2 linked regions of the Streptantibioticus cattleyicolor NRRL 8057 = DSM 46488 genome follow. The main gene of each other region encodes a partner of the protein of the gene in region 2 in a complex. Links are inferred from orthologs where the notes say so. Each region holds a gene or a part of one and is shown on either strand. Other genes may lie near its edges.

Region 1 (5,411 bases), 2.5 Mb from region 2 along the record:
CAACGGCCCCGTCCCCGGCTCCACGGGCCCCGTACGCGTCCCCGCAGGCCCCCGGAAGGCGTCTTCCGGGGGCCTGCGGCGTCCTCCTCGCCGTGCGCGCCCGGAGGGCCGGGCCGTCCGCGCCCGTTCCGCCGCCCCGACACGTCCACACCCGCTGTTCGAATTCACCCTCCGGCGGCACACTGCTCCACAGGTTCGCCGCCGATCCGCCATCCACAGGCTGGGGAGGACGAAGTTGTCCCGACCCCCTCCACAAGGGGGATGGCGACGGAAGGATCATCGCAGGTCAGCGGGGTGTGGAATTGTGGGAAAAGGTTCTCCACAGCCTGTGGACAACCACTTCGCCCACAACCCGCGCCGAGCGTTGTCCACCGGCTGCCCACAGGGTCCGGGCGGTTACCCACAGCTTCTCCACAGCGCTGTCCACTGTTCGGCAACTCGCCACCCCCCATCGCCGGATGGAGTGAAAGGCGTCACACCCAGGGGGTGGGTTGGGCTGGGGAGAACCTGGGTATTCCTGGGGACAACGATGGGGAGAACTGCCCTCTCCCTGTGTATGGGGTGTGCACAACTTCCGGCTGTCCACAGCGGACCCGGGTTGTCCACCGCCGCCACCCACAGGCCCGGTGGATAAAAAACCTGGGCTGACCTGCGGCGGAACCGGTTATCCACGGTATCCACAACCCCTATTACTACGACTACACATAGAGTCCGGGAAGCCAAGATCGAAGTGGGGCCTGTGCACAACCGAGCCGCGGGCCGCCCTCGGGTGGACGCCCGGGCTTGACCCGGAACCGCATCCGTTGTCGGTGGTGTGCGTCAGACTGTTCTCCGGCAGATGGCCGTAAGGACGCAGAAGGCCGCAGGACGGCCTGGCACAGACAGCCAGCAACAGCAGGAGGCGGTTCCGGTGAAGTTCCGGGTGGAACGCGACGTACTCGCGGAGGCAGTGGCCTGGGCGGCCCGCAGTCTCCCGGCCCGCCCGCCGGCGCCCGTGCTCGCCGGCCTGCTGCTGAAGGCCGAGGACGGCCAGCTGAGCCTGTCCGCCTTCGACTACGAGGTCTCCGCCCGGGTCTCGGTGGACGCGGACGTCGACGAGGAGGGCACCGTCCTCGTCTCCGGCCGCCTGCTCGCCGACATCTCCCGCGCGCTGCCCAACCGTCCGGTGGAGATCGCCACCGACGGCGTCCGGGTCACCGTGGTCTGCGGCAGCTCGCGATTCACACTCCACACCCTGCCTGTGGAGGAGTACCCCGCGCTGCCCCAGATGCCGACCGCCTCCGGCACCGTCCCCGGCGAGGTCTTCGCCGCCGCCGTCTCCCAGGTCGCGGTGGCCGCCGGCCGTGACGACACGCTGCCCGTGCTGACCGGTGTGCGCATCGAGATCGAGGGCGACACCGTCACCCTGGCCGCCACCGACCGCTACCGGTTCGCCGTCCGCGAGTTCCTGTGGAAGCCGGAGACCCCCGACCTCTCCGCGGTCGCCCTGGTCCCGGCCAAGACCCTGCTCGACACCGCCAAGGCGCTCACCGGCGGCGACACCGTCTCGCTGGCGCTGTCCGGCTCGGGCGCCGGCGAGGGCCTGATCGGCTTCGAGGGCGCCGGCCGCCGCACCACCACCCGCCTCCTCGAGGGCGACCTGCCGAAGTACCGCACACTTTTCCCGACCGAGTTCGCCTCCGTCGCCGTGATCGAGACCGCCCCCTTCGTGGAGGCCGTCAAGCGTGTCGCCCTGGTGGCCGAGCGCAACACCCCGATCCGGCTGAGCTTCACCGAGGGCGTGCTCACCCTGGAGGCGGGCTCCAGCGACGACGCACAGGCTGTGGAAAGGGTCGACGCCCACCTGGAGGGCGACGACATCTCCATCGCCTTCAACCCGACGTTCCTGCTGGACGGCCTGAGCGCGATCGACTCGCCGGTGGCCCAGCTCTCCTTCACCACCTCCACCAAGCCCGCGCTGCTCAGCGGCAAGCCGGCCGTGGACGCCGAGGCCGTGGAGAGCTACAAGTACCTGATCATGCCGGTGCGGCTGTCGGGCTGAGACCGCCCGGCGGCGGGCCGTCCGGGCGCTCCCGGGCGGCTCCGGCCCGCCCACCGGGACCGTCCGCGGCGGCGGCGTCCGGCTGAGCCGCGCCGAGCGGGCCGACGTAGGCTCGGGGCTAGGTCAGGCACGCTTCGAACGAAGGATCTGTGATGGAGCTCGGTCTCATCGGTCTCGGCAAGATGGGCGGCAACATGCGCGAGCGCATCCGCCGCGCGGGTCACACCGTCGTCGGGTACGACCGCAACCCGGAGCTGTCGGACGTACCCAGCCTGCAGGCGCTGGTGGAAAGCCTCAAGGGCCCGCGCGTGGTGTGGGTGATGGTCCCGGCGGGCGCCCCCACCCAGGCCACCATCGACGAGCTGGCCGGCCTGCTCTCCCCCGGCGACGTCGTGGTCGACGGCGGCAACTCCCGGTGGACCGATGACGAGAAGCACGCCGCGGAACTGGCCGAGCGCGGCATCGGCTTCGTCGACTGCGGCGTCTCCGGCGGCGTGTGGGGCCTGGAGAACGGCTACGCGCTGATGTACGGCGGTGACGAGGAGAACGTCGCCAAGGTCCAGCCGGTCTTCGACGCGCTCAAGCCGGCCGGCGACTTCGGCTCGGTGCACGCCGGCAAGGTCGGCGCCGGCCACTTCGCCAAGATGGTCCACAACGGCATCGAGTACGCGATGATGCAGGCGTACGCCGAGGGCTGGGAGCTGCTGGAGGCGGTGGACTCGGTCACCGACGTGCGCGAGGTCTTCCGCAGCTGGCGCGAGGGCACCGTGATCCGCTCCTGGCTGCTCGACCTCGCGGTCAACGCGCTGGACGAGGACGAGCACCTGGAGAAGCTGCGCGGCTTCGCCCAGGACAGCGGCGAGGGCCGGTGGACGGTGGAGGCCGCCATCGACCACGCGGTGCCGCTGCCCGCGATCACCGCGTCGCTCTTCGCCCGCTTCTCCTCCCGGCAGGACGACTCGCCGGCCATGAAGATGATCGCCGCGCTGCGCAACCAGTTCGGCGGCCACGCGGTCGAGGCGGCCGGCTCGTCGGACACCAAGTAGGACCAGGCGCCCTAACCGGCGGAAGCAACCCAGGGGAGGTCGGCGCGGCCCCGCGCCACAGCAAGGCGATGCACGTGACGCACCTGTCGCTTGCCGACTTCCGCTCCTACGCCCGGGCCGAGGTCCCGCTCGACCCGGGCGTCACGGCCTTCGTGGGCCCCAACGGCCAGGGCAAGACCAACCTCGTCGAGGCGGTCGGCTACTTGGCCACCCTGGGCAGCCACCGGGTCGCCTCCGACGCGCCGCTGGTGCGGCTCGGCGCCGAACGGGCGGTGATCCGGGCCGCCGTCGCCCACGGCGACCGCAGCCAGCTGGTCGAACTGGAGATCAACCCGGGCCGCGCCAACCGCGCCCGGGTCAACCGGTCCGCCCAGTCCCGCCCCCGTGACGTGCTCGGCATCGTCCGCACCGTGCTCTTCGCCCCCGAGGACCTCGCGCTGGTCAAGGGCGACCCGGGGGAGCGCCGACGGTTCCTCGACGAACTGCTCACCTCCCGCGCGCCGCGCATGGCGGGGGTCCGGCAGGACTACGACCGGGTGCTCAGACAGCGCAACACGCTGCTGAAGAGCGCCGCGCTGGCCCGCCGGCACGGCGGCCGGACGGCCGACCTGTCCACCCTGGACGTGTGGGACCAGCACCTGGCCCGCTCCGGGGCCGAACTGCTGGCCCAGCGGCTGGAGACGGTGGCCGCGCTGGGTCCGCTGGCCGACAAGGCGTACCACCAGCTCGCCCCCGAGGGCGGGCCGGTCGAGCTGGAGTACCGCCCCTCCACCGGCGAGGTGGTCACCGGTGGCCGCGACCAGTGGTACGAGGCGCTGCTGGCCGCCCTGGCCGAGGCGCGCAAGCAGGAGATCGAGCGCGGCGTCACCCTGGTCGGGCCGCACCGCGACGAGCTGCTGCTCAAGCTGGGCCCGCTGCCCGCCAAGGGGTACGCCAGCCACGGCGAGTCCTGGTCGTACGCGCTGGCGCTCCGGCTGGCCTCCTACGACCTGCTGCGTTCCGAGGGGCACGGCGGGGAGCCGGTGCTCGTCCTGGACGACGTCTTCGCCGAGCTGGACGCCACCCGGCGCGACCGGCTGGCCGAGCTGGTCGCCCCCGGTGAGCAGGTGCTGGTGACCGCGGCGGTGGACGAGGACGTACCCGCCGCGCTGGCCGGCGCGCGGTACACGGTGGCCGACGGGAGCGTGACCCGGCGATGACCGAACAGCCCCCCAGCCCCACCCCCACCCCCGCGCCCACCGGCGTCGACCTGGCCCGGGTCGCGCTGCGCGCCGCCAAGGAGCAGGCGCGGGCCCGGGGCGCCGCGGCGCAGGCGAAGAAGCAGGCGCGGCGCGGCGGGCTGCGTTCCGGGGCCCGGGCCGACGGCCGCGACCCGCTGCCGCTGGGCGCCGCGATCAGCCGGCTGATCACCGAACGCGGCTGGGAGGCGCCGGCCGCGGTCGGCGGGGTGATGGGCCGCTGGCCGCAGATCGTCGGGGAGGACCTGGCCAAGCACTGCGAGCCGGTCGGCTACGACGAGGAGGCCAAGGTCCTCACTGTGCGGTGCGACTCCACCGCGTGGGCGACCCAGGTGCGGCTGCTCGCCGCGGCGCTGGTGGCCCGGCTCAACGCGGACCTGGGCCACGGCACCGTCAAGCTGATCAAGGTGCTCGGCCCGGCCGGTCCGCCGCGCTCGTACGGCAGGCTGCGCGCCCCGGGCAGCTCCGGCCCCCGGGACACCTACGGCTGACGCGTCGGCCGGACCATCGGGTGACGTTCGTCTCATCGCGCCGACCCGGGCCGTTCGCGCGCGACCATTGTGAAGTAGGTCCGATTCGCAGGGCTGTGGTAATGGCGCCGCGGCCCGTGGCGGCGACGCGCCGCGGTCAACCGGGCGGTAACCGGGTGGAAGCCCTGAGCGCCCGTGTGAGCCGCTTGGAGCCCAGGTCCGCGTATGGGGATTAGGCGGAAGCCCTCTTCGGGCGGCACATGGGAACTCAGGCACCGCCAAACCCCCATCTGACCCGCCGCTACCGGTAGACTGGGGGACAACCGCCCGCCCCTGGCCAACGGCACGGGGGAACCTGCGGATCATGTCGAACGACGCAGCCGCTCCGGGGCGCCCGGAGACGGCTCGTGCTGTGCCAGAAAGGGCGCTTCGTGGCCGATTCCGGCAACCCCAACGAGAACCACACCGCTTCTACGACGCAGGGAGCCACAGCCGGCTCCGGCGGGGCCTCCCCGTCGTACGACGCCAGCGCGATCACTGTCCTCGAAGGGCTCGACGCGGTCCGCAAGCGCCCCGGCATGTACATCGGCTCGACCGGTGAGCGCGGCCTGCACCA
Region 2 (7,707 bases):
CGTTCATCATGCAGGGCTGACCGGCGGAATCCGCGAGATTCAATTCGATCTCCAGGCCCATCAGGTTGCGCGGGCGGTCGAACCGTTTCTCCGCCAGCAGCCGCTCCAGGCCCACCAGGCACTGCCGCAGCTTCCGTCGGTACCGTTGGCGATCGGACAGGTCGAACCCGCTGGCCACGACCTTTTCCCCCATCGAAGGGTCCCTCCTCGTGTGGGCCGTGCACCGATGATGCCCAGTCGAACAGATCGATAACGCCCCACGAACGGCGGGTCCGGAGTAGGCTCGAAGCAGCCGTCCGCTGGCACATTCCGACGGCATAGCACGATGTCCCGGGCACGGCGCAAAAGCCACAGAAAACCCGGGTCGAGAACCGGCCATCCGCGCCGCGGGCAAACCGGCAGGCCGGATAGCGGAGCGCATGGCGAATGCGGAGGAATCGTCGCCGATTTCCGACGCAAATGGATCTTGCGGTGTTTACCGGAGCGGAGTAGCCGAATCGCCCGCCGAACACGTTTCGTATAAACTTCGCGCACAGGCAGAGACTCCGCGGGCCGCCGATCGCGCAGTGCGCAGCCCCGGCCGCGGGAAAGGATCCGTATGCCACCGCCCAGTGCGCGCATCCATACCGTCCCGGACCACGGTCGTCCGGGCGGCTCTGCCAGGTAGCACCGCAAGCCCGACCCGGTACCACCGAGCACCACCCCGGCCCGGCCCCTCGGCCCGGCAGCACCTTCGCACCGCGCCCTTGCCTGCACTGCTGACAGCGTCGTCCGCAACAGCAAGCAGCACCCGGTCTCCAGCGAGAGGCGACCCAGACCATGCCGCTGTACGTACCTGATGCCCCCGCGCCCGCGCTGCGGAGCGTGCTGGCGGCTCTGTGCTCCCCCACCGCCGTCCGCGCCGCCCGTACGCCGTCGCTGCGCGACGCCCGCGGACCGCTGGTCCCGGACCACCCGCTCCCGCTCCATCTGCTCGACCCGGTGTCCTCGCGGGCCGGGGGGATACCGCGGGCCCGGCTGACCGGCTGGCGGTTCCTGATCCGGGGCGCGGAGGAGGGCGTGGTCGCCGCCGCGGAAACCATGATCACCCCGGACGGCTGGGCGTTCTCGTACTTCTGCGAGGGTCCCTACCTCGCCTCCACCGAGCGGGCGCTGCGCCAGGCGGAGGCGCTGCCCGCGCCGTACCAGCCGAGGCTGCTGTCCATCCCCGGGCTCTACATGCTCTGCCTGTGGCTGCACGGGGACGTCACCGACGGGGACGACGCCCAGCCGGCCCCGGCCGACGTGCTCATCCCGCTGGCGCCGGCGCCGCCCGGGATCGCCGCCCACCGGCCGCACCGGGCCGCCGATCTGCTGCCGGTGCTCACCCACCGGCTCACCCCGGCACCGCTGCTGCGCACCGTGGTGTAGTCACCGGCCCCGCGGCATGGCGGCGCCCCCTCGGTCGTTGGCCGAGGGGGCGCTGGTGTGCGGGCGCCGGATGCGGTATCTCGCTGTATCGGGTGAGTTCTCGTTACGGAAACCACCCGTCCGGGTGAAGCGTCTGCCACCAAGGGGGGTCGCTTGCCCGAAATTCCTGCGGGACGCGTTCCGTGGGGCAAGACTGGGGACCAGACCGAAGAAACGGGGGACGGCATGACCGAGCAGCCGCGTACCGTGGTGCGCACCGGTTCACCGCAGCCACAGCGAAAGACGACGTCCATGTGTCAGCACCAGCCGCCGTGTCCGTCCGCAGACTCCCCTGACCGGGAAGCCGCGCACCTCGTGGCGCACCACCCGGAGCAGGGCTGGAGCCTGTTGTGCAACGGCGTCCTGCTCTTCGAGGACACCGGGGAGCTGCTCCCCGACGGCAAGATCATCGCCCCGCACCGCCCGCTCGACGCGGCGCGCGTCGCCACCGCCGCCTGACGCGTTCGGGACGAAGGAGCGGCGGACGGGCCGGAGCCCGTCCGCCGTGCGATCAGCCCTCGTACTCCTCCAGCGGCGGGCAGGAGCAGACCAGGTTGCGGTCGCCGAAGGCGCCGTCGATGCGGCGCACCGGCGGCCAGTACTTGTCGGCCGCCGAGACCCCGGCCGGGAAGACCGCCTCCTGGCGCGGGTAGGCGTGCTCCCACTCGCCGCCGAGCATGGCGGCGGTGTGCGGGGCGTTGCGCAGCGGGTTGTCGTCCTTGGGCCACTCACCGGAGCCGACCCGGTCGATCTCCGCGCGGATGGCGATCATCGCCTCGCAGAACCGGTCGAGTTCGGCCAGGTCCTCGCTCTCGGTGGGCTCGATCATCAGCGTGCCGGCCACCGGGAACGACATGGTGGGCGCGTGGAAGCCGTAGTCGATCAGCCGCTTGGCCACGTCGTCCACGGTGACCCCGGTCGCCTTGGTGAGCGGACGCAGGTCGATGATGCACTCGTGGGCGACGAGGCCGCCCGGCCCGGTGTAGAGCACCGGGAAGTACGGCGCGAGCCGCTTGGCGAGGTAGTTGGCGCTCAGCACCGCCACCTGGGTGGCCCGCTTGAGGCCGTCGGCGCCCATCAGCCGGGCGTAGGCCCAGGAGATCGGCAGGATGCCCGCCGAACCCCACGGCGCCGCCGACACCGGCCCGACCCCGGTCCCGGGGCCCGCGGTCGGCTGGAGCGGGTGGTTGGGCAGGTACGGGGCGAGGTGGGCGCGGACCGCGACCGGGCCGACGCCGGGGCCGCCGCCACCGTGCGGGATGCAGAACGTCTTGTGCAGGTTCAGGTGGGAGACGTCGCCGCCGAACCGCCCCGGCCGGGCCAGCCCCACCAGCGCGTTGAGGTTGGCGCCGTCCACGTACACCTGGCCGCCCGCGTCGTGCACCAGGGCGCAGATCTCGCCGATGTGCTCCTCGAAGACGCCGTGCGTGGAGGGGTAGGTGACCATGAGCACGGCCAGTTCGTCGCCGTACTGCTCGATCTTGGCGCGCAGGTCGGCGGTGTCCACCTCGCCGTCCTCGCCGGTCCTGACCACGACCACCCGCATCCCGGCCATCACGGCGCTGGCCGCGTTGGTGCCGTGCGCGGAGGACGGGATCAGGCAGACGGTGCGCCCGGTGTCGCCGTTGGCCCGGTGGTAGGCGCGGACCGCCAGCAGCCCGGCAAGCTCGCCCTGGGAGCCGGCGTTGGGCTGGAGGCTCACCTTGTCGTAGCCGGTGATGGCGGCCAGCCGCTCCTCCAGCTCGTGGATGAGCGTGAGGTACCCCTCGGCCTGCTCGGCCGGGGCGAACGGGTGGAGCGAGGCGAACTCCGGCCAGGTGACCGGCTCCATCTCGGCCGTGGCGTTGAGCTTCATGGTGCACGAGCCCAGCGGGATCATGCCGCGGTCCAGCGCGTAGTCGCGGTCGGCCAGCCGGCGCAGGTAGCGCAGCATGGCGGTCTCGGAACGGTGCTGGTGGAAGACCGGGTGGGCCAGGAAGCCGGAGGTGCGCGCCAGCTCGGCCGGGAGCGCGTCGCCGGTCTCGGCGTCGAGGGCGTCCACGTCACCGGTGACCCCGAACGCCTGCCAGACGGCGGCGAGTTGGCCGCGTCCGGTGGTCTCGTCGCAGGAGACCCCGACCCGGTCGGCGTCGACCAGGCGCAGGTTGACCCCGGCGGTACGGGCGGCGGCCACCACCTCGGCGGCGCGTCCGGGGACGCGTGCCGTCAGGGTGTCGAAGAAGGCGTCGTGGGCCACCTCGACCCCGCCGGCCCGCAGCCCCGCGGCGAGCACGGCGGCATACCGGTGCACCTTGCGGGCGATGCCGGTGAGCCCGTCGGGGCCGTGGTGGACCGCGTACATCCCGGCCATCACGGCGAGCAGCACCTGGGCGGTGCAGATGTTGCTGGTGGCCTTCTCCCGGCGGATGTGCTGTTCGCGGGTCTGCAGCGCGAGCCGGTAGGCGCGGTCACCGTCGGCGTCCACCGAGACCCCCACCAGGCGCCCCGGCAGGCTGCGGGCGAACTGGTCGCGTACCGCCATGTAGCCGGCGTGCGGGCCGCCGAAGCCCATCGGCACGCCGAAGCGCTGGGTGGTGCCCACCGCGATGTCGGCGCCGAGTTCACCGGGCGGGGTGAGCAGGGTGAGGGCGAGCAGGTCGGCGGCGACGGTGACCACCGCGCCGAGTTCGTGGGCGCGCTCGATGACCGGGCGCGGGTCGCGTACCGCGCCGGAGGCCCCGGGGTACTGGAGCAGCACGCCGAAGACGCCGCGCTCGGCCACCTCGGCCGGGATGCCGTCGGTGAGGTCGGCGACGACCACCTCGACGCCGGTGGGTTCGGCACGGGTCTCGACCACCGCGACGGTCTGCGGGAAGCAGTCGGCGTCGACCAGGAAGACGCCGTCCTTGACCTTGCCGACCCGCCGGGAGAGCGCCATGGCCTCGGCGGCGGCGGTGCCCTCGTCCAGCAGCGAGGCGCCGGAGGTGGGCAGCCCGGTCAGGTCGGCCACCATCGTCTGGAAGTTGAGCAGCGCCTCCAGCCGGCCCTGCGAGATCTCCGGCTGGTACGGGGTGTAGGCGGTGTACCAGGCCGGGTTCTCCATGACGTTGCGCAGGATCACCGGCGGGGTGAAGGTGCCGTAGTAGCCCAGGCCGATCATGGAGGAGAGCACCTGGTTGCGGCCGGCCAGGGAACGCAGCTCGGCGAGGACGTCGGCCTCGGTACGGGCGGCGGGCAGCGCGAGCGCCTCGGCCGACTTGATGGCGTCCGGTACCGCCGCCGCCGTCAGCTCGTCCAGCGAGCCGTATCCGACGTGGGCGAGCATCTTCGCCTGGGCACCGGCGTCCGGCCCGATGTGGCGCTCCTCGAAGGGGGTGCCGCGCTCCAGGTCGGCGAGGGGGATGCGGTTGGCGGTCATCTGAGGGGGCCTCCTGGTCGGTACGACCTGTGGGGGGCACCTCGGCGCGGGGTGCCCGGTCGGCCTCCCCCTCTGTCATGAACCTGAGAGTTTCACCGCTCCGCGGTACGCGGTCACGGCTTTCCCCGTCGGTGAGGAGGGGCCCCGGCCGTGTCGCGCGCCGCCGGCACCTGCCTGCTTTCCAGAGTGACCTCGTCCGTGCGGTACGGATGCCTGAGAGATTCCGGGGAGGATTTGCTCCTTCGGCGCCGGAGCCAGTGCTTCCACTGTCTTCCGGACTCTCCCGCACGGGGTCAGCAGCCGTTGCCACAGTACCAGCGCGTTGACGTCCGCGGTTGGCTGCTGCCCGCCGCTTTGGACAGCCCCGATTCGACATGCTCGGGAATGTGGCTTTTGGTGATTGTGTTGGACCGTTGCGATCCCCCTGGAGGAGCCGTGCAGACCGACATCGATCCGCGCACCCTGATCGGCCGCAAGGCGCTCGACCGCAACGGCGTCAAGATCGGCACCGTCGACGAGGTCTACCTCGACGACGCGACCGGCGAACCCGAATGGGCCGCGGTGCGCACCGGACTGTTCGGCCGGGACGCCTTCGTTCCGCTGGAACCGAGCGAGCTGCGCGACGACTCGCTGCGGGTGCCGTACGACAAGTCGCTGGTCAAGAGCGCCCCGGACTTCGGGGTGGGGCGCCATCTCTCCCCGGAGCAGGAGCTCCAGCTCTACCACCACTACGGCCTGAAGGTGCCGCCCCCGGAGGCCGAGTCCGGCTCGGCCCCGGGTGAACTGCGCGATGCCGGGCGGCTGGCGGGCGATCCCGGCGAGCGGTCATGACGCGGTGGCGGACGGGCCCGGCACCGGGAACCCCGGCACCAGCGGCAGCGGTTCGGACGGGGTGAGCGCCGGGTCGTCCACCGCGAAGGTGCGGACCCGGCCCGGTTCGCCGCCGGGCACCTCGAAGCGCACGGTGACCCGGCCGACCCCGCTGCCCTGGACCCAGCCGGGGCCGTACTCCTCGTGGGTGACGTCGTGTCCGGGGTGCCAGCGGCGGACCGGCGGCGGTGCGGCGACGGTCGCGGGCGCGGCGTCCTCGGAGTGCTCCGGGTCGCCGGGGTCGGCGGCGGACCCCTGCGCGGCCTGGGCGAAGAGATCCTCCTGGGTGAAGTCGGCGAGGCCGGCCACGCCGACCCCGAGCAGCCGCACCCCGCCGGTGGTGTCGACGCCCTCGATGAGCCGGCCGGCGGTCTCCCGGACCACTGCGGGGTCGTCGGTGGGGGCGCGGAGCGTTTCGGACCGCGTCAGCGTGGTGAAGTCGTAGCGGCGCACCTTGAGCACCACCGTGCGCCCCGAACGTCCCGCCGCGCGCAGCCGTTGGACACAGCGGTCGGCGAGCCGTCCGACCTCGGCCCGCACCCGGGCGCGGTCGGTCAGGTCGACGTCGAAGGTGTCCTCCACCGATATGGATTTCACGTCCCGTTCCGCCACCACCGGCCGGTCGTCCTGGCCGGTGGCCATGGCGTACAGCGATGCGCCGTGCGCCTTGCCCAGCAGCCGCACCAGCTCCGCCTCGCCCGCCTCGGCCACCTCGGCCACCGTGCCGATCCCGGCGCGGCGCAGATGGTCGGCGGTGGCCGGGCCGACCCCCCACAGGGCGCGTACCGGGAGCGGGCCGAGGAACGCGTCCTCGGTGCCGGACTCGACGACGACCAGGCCGTCCGGCTTGGCGGCGTCCGAACCGATCTTGGCCAGCAGCTTGGAGCCCGCGATGCCGACGGAGGCGGTGAGCCCGGTGGCCGCGCGGATCGCCGCCCGCAGCTCCTCCCCCACCACGCGCACCTCGGCGCCGACAGCGTGCGAGGGCAGCCCGGCCAGCCGGTCGCGGCAGGCCCCGACGGCCAGGTCGACGAAGGCCTCGTCCAGGCTGAGCGGTTCCACCAGCGGGGAGAGTTCGTGCAGCAGCCCCATGACCACGTCACTGACCTGGCGGTACAGCGTGAACCGGGGGGTGAGGTAGGCGGCGTTGGGGCACAGCCGCCGGGCGTGCGCCATCGCCATCGCCGAGTGGACCCCGTGCACCCGTGCCTCGTAGGAGGCGGTGGAGACCACCCCGCGCGGCCCGAGCCCACCGACCACCACGGGCTTGCCGCGCAGGCTCGGCTTGGACGCCTGCTCCACGGAGGCGTAGAAGGCGTCCATGTCGAGGTGGAGGATGGTCGGAGCGGTTCTCACACCCTCGATGCTGCCGCACGCCTCGGACAATCGCCGTACAGGCGTACGGTGGGCGGCGCGGCGGTCAGCCGGCCCGGTTGCGGCGCCGGGCGAGTTCGTCGGCCGGGCTGGGGGCGTAGAGCGTCTCGCCGGTGTCCACCCGTTCGCCGGGCAGCCGGGACAGGCTCTCCGCCACGTCCCGCCAGACCACCCCGACGGCGATGCCGAAGACCCCCTGGCCGCCCTGGAGCAGGCTCACCACCTCGTCCGGGGAGGTGCACTCGTACACCGTCGCGCCGTCGCACATCAGGGTCGTGCGGGCCACGTCGGCCGAGGACCAGGTGGACAGGTGGCGTACCGCGGTACGGATGTTGGGCAGCGCCACCCCGGTGTCCAGCAGCCGTTTGACGATCTTGAGGACGACGACGTCCCGGAGGCTGTAGAGCCGTTGCGAGCCGGAGCCGTAGGTGGTGCGCACGCTGGGCTCCACCAGACCGGTGCGGGCCCAGTAGTCGAGCTGACGGTAGGTGATGCCCGCGGCGGCGCAGGCGGTGGGCCCGCGGTATCCGACGAGCTCCGACCCCTCGGGCGGCCGGGGGCCCGGCCCGGGGCCGCCGTCGTCCACCGCGAGGTGAGAGGGGCGGGACACGGTCCCG

What was found.
Region 1: the proteins of SCATT_RS03210 (region 2) and dnaN are in contact, whole or in part, in a solved structure (PDB 1OK7), measured with the Escherichia coli proteins. The link is inferred for Streptantibioticus cattleyicolor NRRL 8057 = DSM 46488 from one-to-one orthologs.

What each region holds. Positions count from the first base shown.
Region 1 is NC_017586.1:3,277,909-3,283,319, reverse strand. What follows is about bases 1-2,975. They hold dnaN (DNA polymerase III subunit beta), read left to right. Parts: upstream 1-910; coding sequence 911-2,041; downstream 2,042-2,975. Other genes in these bases: gnd (phosphogluconate dehydrogenase (NAD(+)-dependent, decarboxylating)), read left to right, coding at 2,194-2,975. Also shown: more of gnd, read left to right, coding at 2,976-3,087; DNA replication/repair protein RecF, read left to right, coding at 3,156-4,286; SCATT_RS14630 (DUF721 domain-containing protein), read left to right, coding at 4,283-4,816; gyrB (DNA topoisomerase (ATP-hydrolyzing) subunit B), read left to right, coding at 5,203-5,411. UniProt on the Escherichia coli protein: Confers DNA tethering and processivity to DNA polymerases and other proteins. Acts as a clamp, forming a ring around DNA (a reaction catalyzed by the clamp-loading complex) which diffuses in an ATP-independent manner freely and bidirectionally along dsDNA.
Region 2 is NC_017586.1:783,115-790,821, forward strand. What follows is about bases 4,873-7,707. They hold SCATT_RS03210 (DNA polymerase IV), read right to left. Parts: upstream 7,073-7,707; coding sequence 5,672-7,072; downstream 4,873-5,671. Other genes in these bases: SCATT_RS03205 (PRC-barrel domain-containing protein), read left to right, coding at 5,282-5,677; SCATT_RS03215 (MerR family transcriptional regulator), read right to left, coding at 7,137-7,676. Outside these bases: SCATT_RS03185 (glutamate--cysteine ligase family protein), read right to left, coding at 1-193; SCATT_RS03190 (hypothetical protein), read left to right, coding at 820-1,410; SCATT_RS03195 (DUF5999 family protein), read left to right, coding at 1,702-1,908; gcvP (aminomethyl-transferring glycine dehydrogenase), read right to left, coding at 1,961-4,846. UniProt on the Escherichia coli protein: Poorly processive, error-prone DNA polymerase involved in translesion repair and untargeted mutagenesis. Copies undamaged DNA at stalled replication forks, which arise in vivo from mismatched or misaligned primer ends.